Regions from separate parts of the Paenibacillus sp. PK3_47 genome, predicted to be linked through region 1. Evidence: predicted binding sites of a transcription regulator. Region 1 holds the regulator's gene; each other region holds the start of a gene.

Region 1 (5,680 bases):
TAATGTAGCTTTTGATTTTCATTTTTTGCAGAATGCGCTTGACCGATGTGGATATTTGCCGTTTCAGGGGCGGATTCTGGATACGATCGATTTTCTCAAAATATGCTTTCCTTCATTATCGACCTACCAGCTTGGTGCAGTGAGTGCCCATTTCGGGATTACGCATGAACGTCCCCACCAGGCGGATAGCGATGCTGAAGCAACAGCGCTTGTGCTTCTCCAGTGTCTGGAAGAATTGTACAGCCTGCCTCTGCTGACCGTACAGCGGATTAACGAGCTGTTTCAGGGGGAAGACAGCGACCTGGCCTGGTTCTTTGAAGGACTGCAGCAGGAACGGGAAATGGAGACCTTTCAGCCGGAAGGCGATCTGACCTTTCACCGTCAGCTGGCACTTGCCGTCGGCGATTGGACTGAACTGGCGCCGCCAAGGGAGGATATGCCCGGAAATCCTGTAGACAACGTATCCTTTACGGACTATATGGATGAAGTGACCAAGCGGCTGAAGGATGCTTTGCCGCAGTATGAAAGCCGGGAGGCCCAGGAGATTATGATCCGTGAGGTCAACACGGCGCTTCAGGAGGACAAACATCTGCTGATAGAAGCAGGTACAGGTACCGGCAAATCGCTGGGTTATCTGTTGCCGGCGATCTACCAGAGTGTCCGCACCGATCAGAAGGTGATGGTCAGTACGCATACGATCAATCTTCAGGACCAGCTGCGCGAGCGCGATCTCCCGCTTTTGACGAGCGTCGTGCCGTTTCCGTTCAAAGCCGCAATCTTCAAGGGAAGAGGGCACTATTTGTGTCTGCGCAAGTTTGAACATAAAATAAATAAAAAGGACTTCGTAAGTCCCAGGGAAGAAGCGCTCACGGCTGCCCAAATGTTAGTCTGGCTGACCCAGACGCAGTCGGGCGACGATGAGGAGCTGAATCTGAACGGCAGGGGCGGCGATTTCTGGGAGACCGTGGCCAGTGACACGGATTCATGCCTGGGCCGTGCCTGCCCGTGGTTCCGCAAATGTTATTATCACCGGGCCAAGCATGAAGCCGGAATTGCTGACGTTGTCATTACCAATCACTCCAAGCTGTTCGCGGATGTGAAGGCGGGACACCAGCTGCTGCCTGCTTATGAGCACCTTGTCATCGATGAGGCGCACCATCTGGAGGATGTGGCCGGCAAGCATCTTGGAATGCAGATGAAATATTTCACTGTGGCCCACACGCTTACCCGGCTCTATAAGGACAGCCGCAGCGGTCAGCTGCCGGCGCTGCGCCAGATGCTGCAGTCTTCAGGCAGCGAGCAGGCTTCGGAGTGGAGCGGTACGATCGACAGGATCTACCCTGATCTTCTGACAGTCAAGGAGACCTGGGACACGCTGAGCGACAAGCTGTTCGCCATGCTCCCTGAACGCAGCGACGCAGCCGCAGGTGAAGCCGGACAGCTTGTTACCCGCCTCCATCCCGGCAGAAAGCCCAAGGAGTGGGAGGAGCTCGCTCCGCTTGAAAATACACTGCATCTGAGTCTCAGTGATATCATCCGCAAGGGTGACAAGATGCTCAGTGAGATGCGGGAGAGCGAGAGCCAGTCGTCCTCAGACAGCCTGGTCACAGATATCAGCGGCTTGTTCAAGGACCTGGCGTCTATCCGTGAACAGATCCGTTTCTTTATGGGCCTTAACGATGAGAATAATGTCTACTGGATGGAAGGCAGCGGGAACTACCGCGGCAAGTCGCTGCAGCTGTATGCTGTACCTGTAGATGTCAGCGGCCAGCTGAAGGAGCTTTTCTTCGATAAGAAAAAGAGCATTGTGCTGACTTCGGCCACGCTCTCTGTCGACAAGTCCTTCCAATTCATGATTGACAACCTCGGTCTTAATGAAGCGGCTGAACAGGACCGTCTGATGACGGCACTGCTGCCTTCCCCGTTTAATTACCGGGAGCAGGCGCTGCTTGTTATTCCGCGTGATTTTCCGAGCGTCAAGGGCAGCATAGGCGATGCCAGGTTTGTCGACAAGCTTGTCCATTCCCTGGCCGAAGCGGCAGTGGCTACCAAGGGGCGCATGCTCGTGCTGTTCACCTCCTACCGCATGCTGCGGCAGGTGTATGAACCGCTCAAGGAGGTGCTTGCTTCAGAAGAAATTGCCGTGCTGGGCCAGGGCGTCGAGGGCGGCAGCCGCAACAAGCTGATCCGGCGTTTCCAGGACAGTCCGGCCGCAGTGCTGCTTGGAACAAGCAGCTTCTGGGAAGGCGTAGATATTCCCGGTGAGGCGCTGACCTGCCTGGCGATTGTCAGACTGCCGTTCCAGCCGCCTAACCATCCGCTGGCCGAAGCCAAAGCGGAGCTGCTGCAGGCCCAGAAGAAAAATCCGTTCATGAAAATGTCTGTGCCGCAGGCGGTGATCCGGTTCAAGCAGGGCTTCGGACGTCTGGTGCGTACCGCCCAGGACCGCGGAATTGTCATCGTCTATGATACGAGAGTGATTGAGTCCAATTACGGCAAGTACTTCCTGTATTCGCTGCCGGGACCAAAGATGGAGCATATGCTGACCGATCAGATGGTTCCGCGGATTGCGGAATGGCTGGATGACGGCGGCGCTTCCTGAACGACTGCTAATGCTGGCGGCTTGCCGCCTGCTGATTAACCCGTCATGCCATTGTTTATATTTATATCATTGTCTTTAGTCCGTTAGTGCGGTGCTTTGTGAGATGTGTTCCTGGTAACATAAGGTTCACCGCATTAACGGTTATGATCTATATATTGACTGTTCATCTTACATTAGGAGGAGAATACATGAAATCGGAAAAAATATCTGAGGCGGTTGTCCGCAGACTTCCTGTATACCTGCGATTCCTGAATGATCTCCAAAAGCGTGAAATCGCTACCGTGTCTTCCCAGGAGCTGGGGCAGAAGCTCGACCTGAATCCGGCACAGATCCGCAAGGACCTGGCCTATTTTGGTGATTTTGGCCGCAAGGGCATCGGCTATGATGTTTCTTACCTGATCGAAAAAATCCGCCACATCCTCAAGCTGGACCAGCAGATCAACGTGGCTCTGGTAGGTGCCGGTAATCTCGGTCACGCCCTGTCCAATTACAATGCTTATCTGAAGGATACGATGAAGATCACAGCCGTATTTGATTCTTACGCACCCAAGATCGGGCAGAAGATCAACTCTCTGACGGTCCAGCCTATGGAAGAGCTGGGCAAAACGATCCGTGAGCAGGGAATCCGCATCGGTATTATTACGGTACCGGACAGTGAAGCCCAGGCTGTAGCAGATATTCTGGTGGAGTCAGGGATTGAAGCCATTTTGAATTTTGCCCCGGTTATCCTGAAGACCCCGTCCAATATCCGGATACATGCGGCCGATTTTACGACCGATCTGCAGAGTCTGGCCTATTATTTGCACGATGGAAAGGAAGAAACAGCAAATGAGCAGCAATAAGACAGTCATTAACGGACGTTTTCTGGTTCCGGGAAGCCATCAGCCGGTTCTGAACGGATACATGACTATAGAAAACGATTTGATAACGTACATAGGAGAAGAGAAGCCCGTTATTGAAGACGGTGTGAGCACGATAGACGGCAGCAGGCTCCTGTTCATGCCTGGTCTGGTCAATACGCACGGTCATGCGGCAATGTCCCTGCTGCGCGGCTACGGGGATGATATGGTGCTGCAGGCCTGGCTGCAGGAAAAAATGTGGCCGATGGAAGAAAAGTTCACCGGTGAAGATGTATACTGGGGTACAGCTCTGTCTGTCCTGGAAATGCTCAAGGGCGGTACAACCACCTTCCTGGACATGTATGACCATATGGACCGGGTAGCCCGGGTAGTTGAGCAATCCGGCATCCGTTCAGTGCTGATGCGCGGTGTCATCGGATTGTGCCCGGAGGATGTGCAGAACCATAAGCTCGCGGAAGCCATCCGGTTTGCACAAGACTGGCACGGCAAGGCGGACGGCAGAATTACCACGATGATGTCGCCGCATGCCCCTTATACCTGTCCTCCCGACTTTTTCGTGAAATTTGTACAGGCAGCCCATGATCTGGATCTGCCGATGCATACACATATGTCCGAGACCCGTCATGAAGTAGAGCAGAATGCGGCTGATTACGGCCTGCGCCCTGTGGCTCACCTGGAGAAGCTGGGAATGTTCACGCGTCCTTCAATCATCGCTCACGGCGTTCATCTGAACGATGAGGAAATTGACATTCTCGCCCGCTACAAGGTCGGGGTTTCGCATAATCCGGGAAGTAACCTGAAGCTCGCCAGCGGTGTGGCACGTGTGCCGGAGCTGTTGAGAGCCGGTGTTCCCGTATCTCTTGGAACAGACGGTGCGGCCAGCAACAATAACCTGGACATGTTTGAAGAAATGCGTCTCGCTGCTCTCATTCATAAAGGGGTAAGCGGAGACCCGACAGCGGTTCCGGCACCTGAGGCGCTGCTGATGGCTACCGAATACGGTGCCCGGTCGGTGTTCCTCGACAATGTGGGCCGGCTTGCACCGGGAATGAAGGCGGATTTTATCGCTATCGATATCGATCAGCCGCATCTGCTGCCGCATACGGATCTTCTGTCCCATGTGGTCTATTCGGCCAGTGCCAAGGATGTGGAGCATGTCTGGGTGAACGGTCTGCAGGTTGTGAAGCACGGTCAATGCCTGACCCTGGATGAGGAAGAAATCCGCCGCAAAGCCCAGGAGACCTTTGAAGGGCTGCTGAAACGGTAATATAAGGAAAGGGAGCTGCACTTGAAGAAGAGGAGAAAATGGCTTCTGCTTGGCATAGCCCTGTTTCTGCTCCTGCTGTTCGGATTAAGCCAGTTCTATGCCTATATCATGAAGGACCAGTGGAATGAACGCAGTAAAGCTGAGGAAGTCGCCATGAACCAGGCAGGCTTGACTGATATTACTGAAGCGAAGAAGTCCGTCTGGGACGAAAACGCGATTTACTGGGTGGTTACAGGCCAGAACGGTGCGGGGACGGAAATGATGGTCTGGGTGCGTTTTACTACGGAAGGCGAGCCTGCAGGAGGCGTAAATGATATTTATGCGGCGGAAGTTGCGGGCGGAACGTCGGAAGAACAGATCCGTACGGCCCTAGCGGCCGAGCTGCCGGGAGTTGAGATCAAACGGCTGTTGCCGGGAGTCTATAACGGGGAATATGCGTGGCAGGTGTTTTACAGGGATAAAGAGCGGTATTACTACAAATTCTACCGCTTTGCTGACGGGGCAGCCATCGGGGAAGGGTACAGCTTACCGAACAGCTAAAAGTTAGGGCGTTACTAGAATGTACAGCAGGGGGCGGGAAGACGGCCGCCTGCTGTTTTTATGCTGATTTAAGGGCATTAATGCCATAACGGGGGGGGGATTGAACTGCATTATTTTACAGTCTATCTGATGTGCTTGGCTGCCGGGCTCCTGATGATTTGGTCGGGAAAAAGAAACGGGCGCAAAGGAGTCAAGTTTCAGGGATTCGCCCTGGTGTCTTTCTTGTTAGCACTGCCTGTCTTAGCCTTTAGTGCCGGTCTGCTCACCGCTTTGAGTGATTGATGTACATAAAGTATAGCATTAGATATATACCGAAAAGACATGGTGAGAGCTTAATCATCCATGTCTTTTTGCCGATATAGAGGAGAAGACGGTTTGTCAACCCAAAAATTAGTATCAAAAATTTTAAAT
Region 2 (5,680 bases), 2.3 Mb from region 1:
CTGGGATCGGGAGTTATTTATAAAAAAGATGACAGCAAAGCTTTCATTATTACCAATAATCATGTCATTGAAGGATCAGGCAAGCTAGAGGTGGTTACCGTCGACGGTCAGACACATAAGGCTGAGCTTGTAGGTGCCGATAAGGTCAGCGATATTGCGGTACTCTCTATTAGTGCCAAGGGAATTACGTCTGTTGCCCAAATCGGCGATTCCTCCAAGGTCCGCCTGGGCGAGACTGTCATTGCGATCGGCAATCCGTTGGGGCTTGGCGATTCCCTGACCTCCGGAATTGTAAGCTTCACAGAGCGGCCTATTCCGGTATCCCTCAACCAGGACGGCGTCTATGACTGGGAGCAGGAGGTCATTCAGACTGACGCTGCAATCAATGAGGGCAACAGCGGCGGAGCGCTGGTCGATCTGGACGGCAAGGTGATCGGCATTAACACTATGAAAATTTCTGATACAGGCGTTGAAGGACTCGGTTTTGCCATTCCGGCCAACCATGTGATGGAGACTGCGGATGAGCTTGCAGCTAACGGAAGAATTGCCCGTTCCTATCTGGGCGTGTACACTGTGGATCTTAATAACCCGTACGTGCCGCTGGCCGAGGATCAGCGCAAGGAGCTCAAGCTGCCAAGCAGTGTGCAGGACGGTGCAGTCGTGCTGGATGCGGTGGGACCGGCTGAAGAGGCAGGCCTGCAACTCAACGATGTTATCATCAAGTTCGATGATGAGCCGATTACTTCTACACTGTCGCTGCGCAAGTACTTGTATGACCAGACCAAGATCGGAGACGATCTAAAGATAACGTATTACCGTAACGGTGAGATGAACCAGGTTACAGTCAAACTTCTTGAGAAGCCGGAAGAATAATAACCGGAACAGCGGTATATAATAGTGAAGCAGCAGAATGAAGTGAAGCGGTCCAGCCGCTCTTATAAATTTTTAGGAGCGGCCCGTTTCAACGTGAAATGAACAGGGTATATATAAAGTATAAGTCAGTACCACCTGTCCATTACGACCTGATAACCCTTACATTGGGAAGATGACCTAATAACGGAAAAACCGGAGAATTTCGGATGTCTGGCTTGCCTTTGTTATTCAGGTGTGGTAACATGTTAGTAATCATACATTTGATACCTAATTCTCGTATTGAAAAGGGCTGTCAATGGCATTACAACCTTTTTCAATGTGTGAATTTTTTCTTTGTTTGAAGATAAAAAGAACATATTAATTTAAATTTGTGGAGGTAACACACATGCAAACAGGTACAGTTAAATGGTTCAACGCAGAAAAAGGATTCGGATTCATCGAAGTTGAAGGCGGAAGCGACGTATTCGTACACTTCTCCGCAATCACTGGCGAAGGATTCAAAACTTTGGACGAAGGCCAACGCGTTGAATTCAACGTTGTTCAAGGCAACCGTGGACCACAAGCCGAAAACGTTGTAAAACTGTAATAATAGAAGATACCGTCCCGCTTGTGAAAGTTGGGACGGTCTTTTTTTATAAGATCAGCAGTATAATATACTGACCGATCAGAAAGAGCAACCGTACAACAGGATTTGACACATCTTAGAAGGGGCATCGGCAGATGCTTTTTTACGTATCAGGAGATGTATCTGGGTGACATAAAGGAAGGGAGGAACGGCAATGAACTACCGGAAGAAGCCTATGGAGGAAGTACCGGAGGAAAATACCGCAATTTGGGCCTGTACCAATGATGGATGTAACGGATGGATGAGGGATAACTTTGCCTTTGAAACTATACCTTCTTGCCGTCTCTGTCATGCTCCAATGGTCCGCAGCATGAAGATGCTGCCGCAACTGCTCAATTCCAACGGCGATCTTAAATCGCTGAAAAAGGGTATTTCCATTACCTGACCAATGCCTTTATGAGTCAAGACGCTATATAAATACGATGAACAAATCCGAGACGGTTAAACCGTCTTATTTTTTTTGCTTTCTTTACGTTATATTGTGATATTTGTCACAAATTTATTGCTTTTTAGGTCAAAACGGGATGTTTTATGTGATAAATATCACACTTCAGCCGCTGCTTTTTTGACAGAATAGACATATTGAATAGGGAGAAAGAAGGGGAAGAAAAAATGGATGCAGTCATGCTGTCGCGCATACAATTTGCGTCTACAACAATTTTTCATTATTTCTTTGTACCGGTGTCTATTGGTCTGGCGCTCCTGATTGCGATCATGGAGACAATGTATGTCAGAAAAGGCAATGAAGAGTACAAAAGAATGGCACAGTTCTGGGGGAAGCTTTTCCTGATTAACTTTGCGGTAGGTGTAGTAACAGGGATCCTGCAGGAGTTCCAGTTCGGAATGAACTGGTCGGATTATTCCCGTTTTGTGGGTGATGTATTTGGAGCTCCGCTGGCCATTGAAGCGCTGCTGGCCTTTTTCCTGGAGAGCACATTTATCGGACTCTGGATTTTCGGCTGGGATAAGGTATCCAAGAAGATCCATCTGCTGTCCATCTGGCTGGTAGCCTTCGGAACAATGCTGTCGGCATTCTGGATTCTGGCAGCTAACTCTTTTATGCAGCATCCGGTAGGCTTTGCTATTAATAACGGTCGGGCTGAAATGAATGATTTCTTTGCGCTGATTACGAACGGACAACTGCTGGTGGAATTCCCGCATACCGTGCTCGCTGCTTATGCGACTGGCGCCTTCCTGGTAACAGGGATCAGCGCCTACAAAATGCTCAAGAAGCAGGACGTTCCTTTTTTCAGAAAATCTTTTGAAATTGCCGCAATTGTCGGGATCGTATCTTCCATCGGAGTGGCTGTGGCCGGACATGCTCAAGCACAGTACCTGGTAGAGACCCAACCGATGAAGATGGCTGCTTCCGAAGGGCTATGGGAAGATAGCGGTGACCCGGCGGCCTGGACCGTCAGTGCTTTTATTGATCCTGAGAATAAATCCAATTCCGGTGAGATCAAAATTCCATATCTGCTGAGCTTCCTGTCCTACAGTAAATTCTCCGGTGATGTTAAAGGGATGAACACGCTGCAGGCAGAGTATGAACAACAGTATGGCCCGGGTAACTATATTCCGCCTGTACGGACCACGTTCTGGAGCTTCCGGATTATGGTGCTCGCAGGTACACTAATGATCGTGCTTGGCCTGTATGCGATGTATCTGATGTGGCGCAAAAAGATGGAGCGTCCGAACACCTGGTTCCTGCGGTTTATGCTCTGGGGGCTGCTGCTTCCGCCAATCGCCAATACTTCAGGCTGGATTATGACAGAGATCGGGCGCCAGCCGTGGACGGTATTCGGCTTAATGACAACAGAAGACAGTGTGTCTCCTAACGTTTCGGCCGGTTCGATCCTGTTCTCTGTAATTACTTTTAATGCAATTTACGCAATATTGGGTGCTGTACTGATCGGATTGTTCATCAAGGTTATCAAAAAAGGCCCTTATGCCATGGATCACGATCACGGTGAATCACATGATCCGTACACTAAGGAGGGATCGCATGCTTTCTCTTAATGAATTGTGGTTTGTGCTGATTGCAGTGTTATTTATCGGCTTCTTCTTTCTGGAGGGCTTCGATTTCGGTGTCGGAATGGAAACACAGATTCTGGCCAAAAATGACACAGAACGCCGGGTACTCATCAACTCCATCGGTCCGTTCTGGGATGCGAATGAAGTATGGCTGCTGACTGGCGCGGGTGCGATGTTCGCGGCGTTCCCGGAGTGGTATGCCACACTGTTCAGCGGATTCTATATCCCGTTTGTCTTCGCACTGCTTGCGCTGATTGCACGCGGCGTAGCCTTTGAATTCAGAGGCAAACGTGACTCGCTGGCCTGGAAAAGAACCTGGGATGCCTGCATTTTCTTCGGCAGCTTTCTCCCGCCGTTCCTGCTGGCCGTAGTGTTCGCGAGCTTCATCAAGGGGCTGCCGATAGACGGCGAAATGCAAATGTATGCCGGATTCTTTGATATCGTAAATGTGTATACAGTTGTAGCAGGAATTACAGTGGTCATGCTCTGTCTGGTACACGGCTTGATGTTCACCACGCTCCGTACGACCGGCGATCTTCAGCTCCGGGCGCGCAAGCTGGCCAAGAAGCTGCTGCTCCCGCTGGCTGCGCTGCTGGTTGCCTTTGTTGTGATGACCTACTACATGACAGATATCTTCGAGCACCGCGGAGCACTGCTTATGGTGCTGGTTATTCTGGGCATTGCTGCCTTTGTTCTGTCGGGTTATTTCATGACTAAGAAAAAAGACGGCTGGGCTTTCGGAATGACCGGGGCGGTTATGGCACTGTCGGTACTGTCCATCTTCGTAGGACTGTTCCCGCGTGTGATGATCAGCTCGATCGATGCCGCGTTCAGCTTGACGATTACGAATGCCGCTTCCGGGCACTATTCCCTTAAAGTAATGACGATTGTAGCGCTGACGCTGCTGCCGTTCGTGCTCGGATATCAAATCTGGAGCTATTTCATCTTCCACAAGCGGGTTCATGAAAAGGAGCATCTTGAATATTAATGGATAAAAATTTGCTTAGGGTTGCAGGAGTTAAGCCGGTCTTTCTGATCGTGGGCTTCCTTACCCTGGTGCAAAGCCTGTCCATTCTTCTGCTGGCCAAATCGCTGGCGGAGGTTGTCTCTGCATTGTTTGCAGGAGCACCGCTGAAGGAACAAGGGGCTGATTCGCTCTTGTTCCTTCTTGCGTTTCTTGTCCGCCATGCCTGTGCCATGCTCATGAGCCGGGTCTCTTACCGGTTCGCGGAAGCCACCGGCAGCAGCATGCGGAGACAAATGATGGATAAGCTGTTCCAGCTGGGTCCGCGGCTTGCTGGGAGCCGGGGAACGGGAGATCTGGTCACACTTGTGCTCGAAGGAGTCACCAAATACCGTACCTATATTGAACTGATTATTCCACGGATGGTTGCGATGGGAATCACCCCTTGGCTGCTGCTGGTCTACATTTATATGCAGGATACAGCCAGCGGGGTCATTCTCACCCTGACGATGCCGATTATTGTAGTATTCATGATTCTGATTGGCGTGACGGCCCGCAAGCAGATGGACCGTCAGCTGAAGTCTTACCGTACATTATCCAATCATTTTGTGGATTCGCTGCGCGGACTGGAGACACTGAAGTTCCTCGGGCGCAGCCGCAGCCACAGCAAGAGTATTGCTGCTGTCAGCGACCGGTACCGTTCGGCAACGATGCGCACGCTGAGAGTGGCTTTTCTCTCTTCGTTCGCCATGGATTTTTTCACCATGCTGTCCGTGGCTTCGGTGGCGGTGAGCCTGGGCTTACGGCTTGTTAATGAAGAGATGACGCTGGTCACCGGATTGACCATTCTGATTCTGGCACCGGAATATTTCCTGCCGGTGAGGCTGGTGGGGGCGGACTTTCATGCCACACTGGACGGCAAGGAGGCTGGTGAAGCCATGACAAGCATTATTGAACGTGAAGCTGTGAAGGCGAAGGTGCTGGGAGCGGAGGGGCTCACAGAAAACGGGAACGTCCCTGCCGGCAAGACGGAGTTCACTTGGCAGCAAGACAGTGTGCTTAAGCTGGAGCAGGCCGGCGTGAAGTATGAGGAGGAAGGAATCCCGTCCCTTGAGGGGGTGAGCCTGGAATTCAGGGGCCATACCAAAATCGGAATCATCGGCGAGAGCGGGGCAGGCAAGTCAACA
Region 3 (5,680 bases), 3.4 Mb from region 1:
GTCAACCATGACAAAGTAAACCGTGAACAATGTGGCGAAGAGCGGAATTTCAGCTCCGAGAAACACCCAAAAGCCGAAGATCTTATTACTGTTCTCTTCTGTCGAGTATTCAAGCGGCTTGGACGCATCTATTTTCATACAGTCTCACCCCGCAGTTTCTTTTCTGTAGCTTCGACTTCTTTAGCCGAAACGTAGAAGCCCTCATCCCGGTCAAAGGACATCGCTCCCAGCATTATGAGTACGCCAATTCCCGCCACAACAGCCGGAATCCACATGCTGAATACGAGGAAGAAGCCAAGGAAGAAGAAGATAACTCCCAGAATGAACGGTTTCCCTGTATTGTTAGGCAAGTGAATCTTGGTGATTTTGTCTTCATAAAGCGGTACGTTCTTCTGCTTGGATTCCCAGAAAGGATCAAGCGATTTAACTTTAGGCACAATGGCAAAGTTGTAAGCCGGAATTGGACTTGGTGTAGCCCACTCCAGTGTACGTGCATCCCAAGGATCGCCTGTTGTATCTCTTGGCATGTAACGTGTACTCCAGTAGATGTTGTAAACCAGAATAACAAATCCGATGGCCAGACCCAGTGCACCGACGAAGGACAGCATATTCAGCGGACCGAAGCCGGTCTCTTCCGAATAAGTGTACATCCGGCGCGTCATACCCATCAGTCCCAGGAAGAACATCGGGAAGAAGGTTACGTTAAAGGAAATAATGATCCACCAGAAAGCGTGTTTGCCAAGACGTTCGTTCAGACGGAAGCCGAATACTTTAGGGAACCAGTAGTGGAAGCCCGCGATAACGGCGAATACTGCGCCCGGAATCAGAACATAGTGGAAATGCGCTACAAGGAACATGGTGTTGTGGTACTGGTAATCCGCACTGGCCATCGCCAGCATGACGCCGGTAACACCGCCGATGGTAAAGATCGGAATAAAGGCCAGCGTATAAAGCATTGGTGTTGTAAAGGTAATCCGCCCTTTTCGGAGGGTGAACAGCCAGTTGAATATTTTAACCCCTGTAGGCACGGCTATCGCCATTGTAGTAATGGAGAAGAAGCTGTTGACCATAACGCCTTGACCCATAGTGTAGAAATGGTGAGCCCATACCAGGAAGGACAGGAGGGAGATAATCACCATACTGAAGACCATGGATTTGTAACCGTACAGGTTCTTTTTGGAGAAGGTCGCGATAATTTCACTGTAAATACCGAATGCCGGCAGAATAACGATGTATACCTCCGGATGGCCCCATACCCAGAACAGGTTCGCCCAGAGCATATCCATCCCGCCGTTGGCCATCGTGAAGAATTGAGAGCCGAACAGCCGGTCGAACATCATCAGGGCAAGTGCTACGGTAAGCACAGGGAATGCAAATACGATAATGATGTTAGTGATCAGCACGGACCATGTGAACATTGGCATTTTCATCAGGGTCATGCCTGGTGCACGCATTTTGAGGATGGTAACGATGAAGTTAACCCCTGTAATAAGCGTACCGATACCGGAAATCTGCAGTGCCAGAGAGTAGTAGTTGTTACCTACAGTCGGACTGAATTCAATGCTTGCCAGCGGGAAGTAAGCGGACCAGCCTGCATCCGGCGATCCCCCGACAACGAAGGAAATGTTCAGCAGCATCGCTCCCATGAAGAAGAGCCAGAAGCTGACGGCGTTGAGGCGCGGGAAGGCAACGTCTCTTGCACCGATTTGCAGCGGAATGATTACGTTCATGAGACCGATGATAAACGGCATCGCCATGAAGAGGATCATAATCAGACCGTGGGTCGTAAATACCTCATTATAGTGCTGCGCATCCAGAAACTTCATTTCCGGTGCAGCTGTCTGCAGACGCATCATCAGGGCGTCCACACCGCCGCGGAACAGCATCAGCAGGGCGGCGAGGATGTACATAATCCCGATTTTCTTGTGGTCCACAGTCGTGAGCCATTCGCGCCAGAGGTAGCCCCATTTTTTAAAATAGGTCAGCCCAACGAGAATCCCGATGGTGGCGAGAGCGATACTGATCATGGCCCCATAAATCAGGGGTTCGCCGTGAACCTTAAATTTTTCTAAATCCATTAGGATGGCTCCTTTCAGGTTGGTACAATTGCTTCATACTATTTAAGAGCTAGTTGCTCTCGTGAGTGTGTTCTTCAACGTCTGAGCTTGGAAGCGGCTGCTCCACTTCAGGATGCGGCTCACCGTCAAATTCGGTTTGACTGGAAGGCTCCGGTGAAGGATGAATATCCTTGTTGTCGATATGTTCCGGATTTCCGTTTTCCATCTGGTCCTCAGAGCCGTGTCCGCTCATATGATCGCCATGGTCTCCAGGAGGAGGGCTGAACGTCAGATGGGTGGATGAATAGGTTTTGCGTCCAAGATGTTCGGCAGCCAGCAGACCCTTGAATTCATCCTCTGTAAGCTCAGGTGCGGTTTCTTTAACTTCATTGACCCAGTCAGTGTATTCCTGATCGGTCATAACAAGCGTTTCGAATTCCATATGGGCAAAGCCCTTACCGCTGAAGTTCGAGTTCTTACCGATAAAAGAGCCTACGGTATCTGCAGAGAGGTGCAGCGTTGTAAGCATGTCGCTCATGGCGTACTTTTGTCCGGCAAGCTGCGGAACCCAGAAGCTGGTGATTGTACCGAAAGAGTACAATCTGAATTCAACTGCACGGTGAACCGGAATGTTGACGTAGTTCACAGTTTCGATGCCTTCCTCAGGATAGCTGAAGTGCCATTTCCAGTTGGAAGAGGAAGCATAAATGACCAGAGGCTTCTGATCCTTATACTCATCAGCCACATTCTCGACAGCATGGGTGGACTTGACAGTCACAACGGACAAGAAGGCTACGATAATAATCGGGATGATGATCCAGATCGCCTCGAGTAACTTATTGCCCTCCTCATGTTCCGGAATGTAACCCTCATTGCTTTTCTTCGCACGATATTTCACCAGCACGAAGATATATAAGATGTAGACAACTGCGAGAACGAAGGCCATCGTTATAATGGAGAGGATGATGGTGTCAGATAACGTTCTTGCAGCAGGCCCCTTCGGATTCAGCACGGTTAAGGAGCTGCATCCCGGCAGGAGAAGGATAAGGCTGAGAAACAAAGCGTATAACGGTCCCTTTTTTTTCATATAGAACTCCTTCCTTCAATACTTCTTTTCATTAGCCGTACATTAGCCATGAAACAATAACCTGTATCTATAATAAGAACTACATACCCATTTTTCAAAATACATTAATTACCATATAAGCTAGATAAGTCCTTAATAATGTCGATTAAGTTAAATATGTGTGAGAAATTTGTTACAAATATTGTTAGGTATGATAAAGATCACTGTAGTGGCGCGCTTTAAGCTTATTTTAAGGTAGTTCAAAATTTGTTCACATATTAAATAAAGTTCCTTTTTTCGTCACATTTATAGTGCGTAAAAAACGTTGATTTTAACCGTCTTTTGCTTGATACGACAGTATTCGACGAATTCTGCATTTGGAACAATAATCATTGAATTTGTGTCATTTATCACTGTCAAAGGGTAACAACATTTTATTGTGGCGGTTACAATCTCTCAAATTTCCATTCCGTTAACTATGATAGAGTTATATTCAAATATACATAGATAGGAGATTAATGCTCGTGATTAAAAAAGTAATGCTGCTGTTCCTGTCCTTATTTCTTTGTACCGGCATTCTTCAGTCTGCGGCAAGTGCTGCAGGTGCAAACCCCGTTTCGAAGCTCGGAGTCAATGACAAACTGAGCGATATAGAACCAGTGTTTTCCGCTGGCCGTTATTATGTTCCGCTGCGCCAGCTCGCAAATGAACTGAACTGGACCCTGACCGGACTTAAGGAAGGAATTGCGGTTGCAGGGAACGGAAGAACACTCCGCCTGCTTCAGGGAGAAGGGGGCGCAGTGCTTCAGGATGGCACAGCTGTAGAGATGAACACCTTCCTGGAGAAGGGATCGCTGATGGTTCCGCTGCAGCTCAGCAGCCATCTTGGTTATATAATAACCTACCAGCCTGATAAATATTTGCTCAGGGTGCGCAATGCCTCGGCGAAGCTTGATGATACGGCATTTGCGGCCAAGTATCAGCAGGAACTAAAGCCCCGGGCTGCTGCTGAGCCGGCTCAGGAAGCAAAACCGGGCACGCCCGGGCAGACTGTCTATATGACCTTTGACGACGGGCCCTCGGCAACGACAGGGCAGCTGCTGGATATTCTCGGCCAATATAAAGTGAAGGCGACCTTTTTCATGCTTGGACAGAATATGAACCGTTACCCTTCCGCTGTGAAGCAAACCGTGAAGCTTGGGCAAGGATTAGGGCTGCACGGGATGACCCACCGCAAGGAGAAATTCTATGCTTCCCCGGCCGCAGCACTTGCGGAAATGGCGGATGCCAATGCTGCACTGAACAGAATTGCCGGTGCGGGCACAACGCTGATTCGTCCGCCTTATGGGAGCAAACCTTATTTCACGAAGTCCTTCAGGGACAAGGTGCTGAACCAGGGTTATCATCTATGGGACTGGAATGTGGACTCGGAAGACTGGAAATACAAGGAGAACAGTGACAAAATCTACACTTCTGTGATGGAGCAGGTCCACAAACTGAAGAAGTCCAAGACAAGTCCGGTAATTTTGATGCATGATCAAAAGGCCACGCTGAAGGTGCTGCCGCGCCTGCTCGAAACGCTGAAGAAGGAAGGCTATGACTTCCAGCTGATTACGAAAGATCTGCAGCCGGTGAATTTCTGGAAGGATACCCGCTGATCTCTGGCTTTTTCGTGATAAAGCAATTATACGTAAGATACGAGAACGGTCCCTTAGGGGCCGTTTCAGGCCGTTGAGAAAGTCTCGACAACCTTATTTATGCGATCTTGATTCACGACACCGCATTAACAATTGCCGGCTTCAATTCATCAACTGACGCGCACCAGAACATAGTAATGACTTGGAAATGCTGAAAAGCTAATGCTAACGGACCCTAGATCCTTTATCTTGCGCCAGAGGTGTTGTTTTGGGATTCTAACGGACCCTGGATCCGTTATTTCATCGAAACGGGGAAATTTATGGCAAATAACGGACGAAGTGTCCGTTAGCGTGCGAAAGGGGACGAGGCATATAACAGAGACAGCGTCCTCAGATATGGAAACGCAGCAAAGGAACCCAAGACCATTAAAAGGGTTTCTCAATACTTTGGAACGGTCCCTTAGGGACCGTTTTTTTGCTGTCAAGGTTGACAGCTGTTTCTAACTGTATTAATAATAGTAATACAGTTAATACACCTAGAGAGGTTTACCTACACAGCATGATGAATGGAGGACGGTTATGTTCGAATTGGATGTTCGCAGCCGCAAGCCGATTTACGAGCAGTTGACCGACAAGGTCAAGGAAATGATTATGCACGGCATCCTGCGGACGGATGAACAGCTTCCGTCGGTAAGAGCCTTGTCCTCACAGCTGACAGTCAACCCCAACACGATCCAAAAGGCTTACCGGGAGCTGGAACGGGAGGGGTATATTTACTCTTTGCCGGGAAAAGGAAGCTTTATTGCACCAATGCACCAGGAACAGAATGAAGGCAAGAAGGCGGAGCTCCGCACTGAACTGCTCCGGCTCATGGCCGAAGCCGTCTACCTCGGCTTTACCGAGGGGGAAATCGGGGCGCT
Region 4 (5,680 bases), 230 kb from region 1:
TTTTTTTGTTGATCAGAATATTGTCGCCGTTCTTCTCGCCATAGGTGTTGCCCAGACGGATTAGCGTGGAGCACAGGGCGCCCGGTTTGCCGTACATCATCAAATCACGGAATTTAGTCTGTGTAAGACGGTGGTGAATACCCATCCACTTCATAAAGTCGATGGCGAAATCACAGTGCTGGCAGATAAGGATTTCAAGATCCTTCTGCTCAATTACACCAACTTCGCTCTCTTCAATAACCTCGGCGGTGAAGCTGTGCTTGGTGCTGAAGAAAGGATCTGCCTGCCCGACCATGTCACCAGCCTGATACATATACAGAATCAGTTCTTTGCCTTCGTCTGTAGATTTGGTCAGCTTTACACGTCCACGTTTGATATAAAACAATTTATCCGAATAGTCACCTTCCCAGAACAAGTGAGATCCTTCTGGTACTATGCGCTCTTTCATTGTAACGAGAAGTCTGTTAAAGTTCTGTTCGGAAAAACAGTTTGTATTCCCGTGGGCCTCGATAACATTGTAATGTTCCTTGATCATAATCGATATCCCCTTTATTCCCTCAGTTTTTCAATAAATTTTAAATTAATTATACCTTGAAATCCCTCATTTTGGTTAAGTATTTTCGCGAAAAAGTGTCGAATTTTTAACATTGTGATAATTTTCACTTCGAAACGATGATATTTAGCATGATTTCCTGCTCCAGCAGAGGCCGGATTACTGGGATTGATGCTTATTATAACAGTTGTTTTCGGTGATGGACACCATAAAGGAATTTTGTCTTGTTGAGGGCAGCAAGTGATTGCATGAACGATAAGACCTTGTTAGACTTATGGACAGGAAGTGTGTAACTGCTTTCATTTATGTTATTTAATATTGAGGAAAGCCTGAGGGATGAAGATGGAAACATTATTGCTATGGCCCGGGGGAACTCCGGGCTCGCTCGGTGACAGTCCGGAGGATCTTCCGGCAATTACGCCGTATCTCGTAGAAGGGAAAGGTAACGCGGCTGTTCTGGTGTGTCCTGGAGGCGGCTACGGGATGCGGGCTCATCATGAAGGCCAGCCGGTGGCGGAGTGGCTGAATACGCTGGGAATCTCGGCTTTTGTCCTGCGGTACCGTGTAGCACCCTATAAGTACCCAAGCGCGCTGCATGATGCCCAGAGAGCGCTGCGCACCATCCGGTCCCGTGCAGATGAATATGGCGTTGATCCGGACAGACTGGGCATTCTCGGCTTTTCTGCCGGAGGGCATCTGGCCTCTGCTGCGGGAGTATTGTTTGACCGGGGGCAGGCTGAGGCAGCTGAGCCGTTAGAAAGGTATTCCAGCCGTCCCGATTTTATGATTCTTTGTTATCCAGTCATTACAATGGGGGAGGAATTTACGCACCAGGGCTCGAAAGGCAATCTTCTTGGTGAGAATCCGGATAAGGAAATGGCCAACCGGCTCAGCAGTGAACTGCAGGTCACTGCAGATACTCCGCCGGCATTCCTGTGGCATACCTCGGATGATGCCTCCGTTCCTGTAGAGAACAGTCTCCTGTTCGCAGCTGCATTAAGACGCCATGAGATTCCGTTTGACCTGCATGTATATGCCCATGGCCGCCATGGTCTCGGACTGGCAGATGAAGAGCCTCATACACGCGGATGGACTGACGCCTGTGCTTCCTGGCTTCAGCTGGGCGGGTATACAAAATAGTTTGACCTTTCTGACACTGCGGAGCGAAGGGACTTCAGTTCGCTTGTGCAAGCTAGAGTGACCGATACTAAGAGAATATATTAACTCATTAAAATAGCGGCAGTCCGGGGCAAGACTCTCTCGTCCCTGGCTGCCGCTATTTATAATAGATAAAGTTGGCCGGACTAAAGAAGGAAGAGGATCTTTTTCCGCTTCAGTGGGCGGGGGGGATCCGTGTAAAAATGCGCACGAAACACAATAGAGAGGAATTCTCGGTGTTTTTAAATAAATCTATTGCACAAAGTAGTGCAGACCCCCGGACGTATTGATTCCGCAAAAAGAGTCGGCTTTCTCTGTAAAATCTTAGATTTTAAGTATTATTATTTCTTGTATGAGCATGTATTCATGGGTGGCAGCCCAATAAATGTAATATCAGCCTGAATATGATCGAATGTAAGCGCTTTGAAAACAAATCAAAAAAACTTTAAACTTTGTGAAAGAATTCACTATACAACCCGAAGGGGATGTGATAAGATAAACGTGTAGAGAAAAACAACCTAAAAATTGACAGGAGGACGAGGGAGATGGCAGTAAAGAACGAAGTCGCCGCCCAAGTGAAACAGACCACCGCTGAAGAGTATATTCAGACATTGGTGGATAAAGCAAAGAAAGCTCAGGAAGCGTATATGGCGCTTGACCAGGAGCAGGTTAACACAATCGTTCATGCAATGGCTCTGGCAGGTCTCGACAAACACATGTACCTGGCAAAATTGGCTGTCGAAGAAACAGGCCGCGGAGTATACGAAGACAAAATTACGAAGAACATCTTCTCAACAGAATATATCTGGCACGGAATCAAGTATGACAAAACCGTAGGAGTTATTGAGGATAACCCCTACGACAACTTCCAAAAGATTGCTGAACCAGTCGGAATTGTAATGGGCATCACACCGGTAACCAACCCAACATCCACCACGATGTTTAAAGCTCTGATTGCCGCTAAGACACGTAACCCTATTATATTCGGTTTCCACCCGTCCGCGCAAGAGTGCAGCGCTGCAGCAGCTAAGATTCTGCACGATGCAGCAGTCAAAGCAGGTGCTCCTGAAAACTGCATTCAATGGATTGAAATGCCGACGATGGACAAAACGAACGCACTGATGAACAATCCGGACGTTGCACTGATTCTGGCTACAGGCGGATCGGCAATGGTTAAGGCAGCATACAGCTGCGGCAAACCGGCTCTTGGCGTAGGTCCTGGTAACGTACCGGCCTTCATTGAGAAGAGTGCAGATATTGATCAGGCGGTAACGGATATCATCCTTTCCAAAACATTCGATAACGGTATGATCTGCGCCTCTGAGCAAGCCGTTATTATAGAAGATGCAATTTTTGACCAAGTGAAAAAGAAAATGATCGCGAACGGCTGCTACTTTGTCAATAAAGATGAAGCTGCCAAGCTGACTAACGGCGCGATGAACGTAGAGAAATGTGCAGTTAACCCGGCAATCGTAGGCCAATCGGCAGTGAAAATTGCTGAGATGTGCGGTATCCAGGTACCAGCCGGAACGAAGATTCTGGTTGCTGAAATCGAAGGCGTAGGCCCTAAATATCCGCTGTCGGCTGAGAAGCTGAGCCCGGTTCTGGCCTGCTACAAGGTGAAAAATGCTGACCAAGGTATCGAACGCGCTGCCGAGATCGTTGAATTTGGCGGTATGGGCCACAGCTCGGCGATCCATTCCAATAATGAAGAAGTGATCATGAAATTCTCGAACCGCCTGCAAACCGGACGTATCCTCGTCAACTCGCCTTCGACACATGGCGCAATCGGCGACATTTACAACACGAATATCCCTTCGCTGACCCTGGGCTGCGGATCTTATGGACGCAACTCGGTATCGCAGAACGTTACTGCCATCAATCTGATCAACGTGAAAAGGGTGAATCGTCGTACCGTGAATATGCAATGGTTTAAAGTACCTGACAAGATCTACTTCGAAAAGGGATCCACTCAATACCTGGCCAAAATGCCTGATATCACACGTGTAGCCATTATCACTGACCCAATGATGGTTAAATTGGGATATGTTGAAAGAGTTGAGCACTATCTGCGCCAACGCCAGACTCCTGTAGCGATTGAAGTGTTCTCGGAAGTTGAACCGGATCCTTCGACCACTACCGTGGAGAAAGGTACCGCTATGATGAACAGATTCCAGCCGGACTGCATTATCGCACTGGGCGGCGGTTCACCGATGGACGCTGCCAAAGGAATGTGGCTGTTCTACGAACATCCGGATGTAGACTTCAATAACCTGAAACAAAAATTCATGGATATCCGCAAACGCGTGTACAAATACCCTACCCTGGGCAAAAAGGCGAAATTCGTTGCCATCCCGACAACTTCGGGTACAGGTTCGGAAGTGACCTCGTTCGCAGTTATCACCGACAAAACTGCCGGTGCCAACACCAAATATCCGCTGGCTGACTATGAACTGACTCCAGACGTAGCGATCGTTGATCCGGAATTTGTATACAGTCTGCCAAGAACTGCTGTTGCAGATACAGGTATGGACGTACTGACTCACGCTATTGAAGCTTATGTATCGGTAATGGCCAGTGACTACTCCGACGGTCTGGCAATCAAAGCGATTCAGCTGGTATTCCAGTACCTTGAGAAATCGGCGCTTACTGGTGATAAACTGGCGCGTGAAAAAATGCACAATGCTTCGACACTTGCCGGTATGGCGTTTGCTAACGCGTTCCTGGGTATTAACCACAGCTTGGCGCACAAATGGGGCGGTCAATACCATACGGCACACGGCCGTACAAATGCGATCCTGATGCCGCACGTTATCCGTTACAATGCCAAAAAACCTACGAAGTTCGCTTCGTTCCCTAAATACTCGCACTTCGTAGCTGACGAGCGTTATGCCGAAATTGCCCGTATTCTTGGATTGCCTGCCCGTACTACAGAAGAAGGTGTAACAAGCCTGATCAATGCAATCCGTGAAATGAACAAGAAGCTGGGCATCGAAGAGTCGTTCCAGCAGCTCGGTTTTGATCCTAAGGATTTTGAATCGCGCGTAGACTACCTGGCTGACCGTGCATTTGAAGACCAATGTACTACTGCCAACCCTAAGCTGCCGCTGGTAAGTGAGCTGGCTGATGTGTACCGCAACGCGTTCTACGGAAGATTCGATAATTAATTGGCGATTGTTATATAGAAAATTAGTTTAATGGTTGTTATGGGACGTAAAGGAAGTGACAAATATCACCGGAAAGGTGATATTTGTCACAGTCCTTTTTCAGAAAATAAACTAAAATGTTTATATAAAGAACGGTCCCAGTTATACAGATACGATTGTGAATTTTATAACAACTATAGCGTTGGGATCACGAGACACGGGATTAACCTTCAAGCCCGCGATCTCTACAAATATAATAAATATAAATGGAGGGATTTAGCATGTCGGTGATTGAAAAAGATGTACAAGAAGTGAAATCGGGTTGGAGAAGTTTTGTAAAAGGCAAATGGTCCAAGAAAGTTGACGTAAACGAATTTATTTCCAAGAACATCAAGCCTTATGAAGGAAACGAAGATTTCCTCGTAGGTCCTACCAGCAACACTACTGAACTGTGGAAGATTATCTCCCAGCTGAGCAAGGAAGAAAGAGAAAGAGGCGGAGTATGGGACGTTTCTCTGGACACTGTCTCCACGATTACTTCCCACGCACCTGGCTATATCGATAAGGAAAAGGAACAAATTGTAGGCGTACAGACTGATGCACCTTTCAGACGTTCCATTCAACCGTTCGGCGGTATCAAGATGATGATCGACGCCACCAAAGCTTACGGCTTCGAGCTTCCGAACAACATGATCGAAATGTTCACGAATATCCGCAAAACGCATAACCAAGGCGTATTTGATGCATATACACCAGAAATGAGAGCCGTGCGTAAATCGGGCGTTATCACAGGTCTTCCTGATGCTTACGGCCGCGGACGCAT

The links. The regulator Rex, encoded in region 1, represses fermentation and respiration genes when NADH is low (regulators of the CRP and FNR family bind a similar motif). The targets are predictions, from matches to a motif close to TTGTGAAATATTTCACAA.
Region 2: the regulator Rex is predicted to act here: its motif matches at 1,978-1,995, upstream of C2I18_RS11845 (cytochrome ubiquinol oxidase subunit I).
Region 3: the regulator Rex is predicted to act here: its motif matches at 3,305-3,322, upstream of qoxA (cytochrome aa3 quinol oxidase subunit II).
Region 4: the regulator Rex is predicted to act here: its motif matches at 2,164-2,181, upstream of adhE (bifunctional acetaldehyde-CoA/alcohol dehydrogenase).

Annotation. Positions count from the first base shown of each region.
Region 1 is NZ_CP026029.1:362,772-368,451, reverse strand. It holds gene dinG (ATP-dependent DNA helicase DinG) at 1-2,602, shown strand, start outside; gene C2I18_RS01695 (redox-sensing transcriptional repressor Rex) at 2,791-3,444, shown strand; gene C2I18_RS01690 (amidohydrolase) at 3,431-4,729, shown strand; gene C2I18_RS01685 (cell wall elongation regulator TseB-like domain-containing protein) at 4,751-5,269, shown strand.
Region 2 is NZ_CP026029.1:2,643,548-2,649,227, reverse strand. It holds gene C2I18_RS11860 (S1C family serine protease) at 1-873, shown strand, start outside; gene C2I18_RS11855 (cold-shock protein) at 1,259-1,459, shown strand; gene C2I18_RS11850 (cold-shock protein) at 1,653-1,883, shown strand; gene C2I18_RS11845 (cytochrome ubiquinol oxidase subunit I) at 2,111-3,514, shown strand; gene cydB (cytochrome d ubiquinol oxidase subunit II) at 3,501-4,517, shown strand; gene cydD (thiol reductant ABC exporter subunit CydD) at 4,517-5,680, shown strand, end outside.
Region 3 is NZ_CP026029.1:3,756,172-3,761,851, forward strand. It holds gene qoxC (cytochrome aa3 quinol oxidase subunit III) at 1-138, opposite strand, end outside; gene qoxB (cytochrome aa3 quinol oxidase subunit I) at 135-2,078, opposite strand; gene qoxA (cytochrome aa3 quinol oxidase subunit II) at 2,128-3,144, opposite strand; gene C2I18_RS16675 (polysaccharide deacetylase family protein) at 3,648-4,781, shown strand; gene C2I18_RS16680 (GntR family transcriptional regulator) at 5,340-5,680, shown strand, end outside.
Region 4 is NZ_CP026029.1:591,090-596,769, reverse strand. It holds gene C2I18_RS02860 (Crp/Fnr family transcriptional regulator) at 1-535, opposite strand, end outside; gene C2I18_RS02855 (alpha/beta hydrolase) at 896-1,693, shown strand; gene adhE (bifunctional acetaldehyde-CoA/alcohol dehydrogenase) at 2,257-4,878, shown strand; gene pflB (formate C-acetyltransferase) at 5,139-5,680, shown strand, end outside.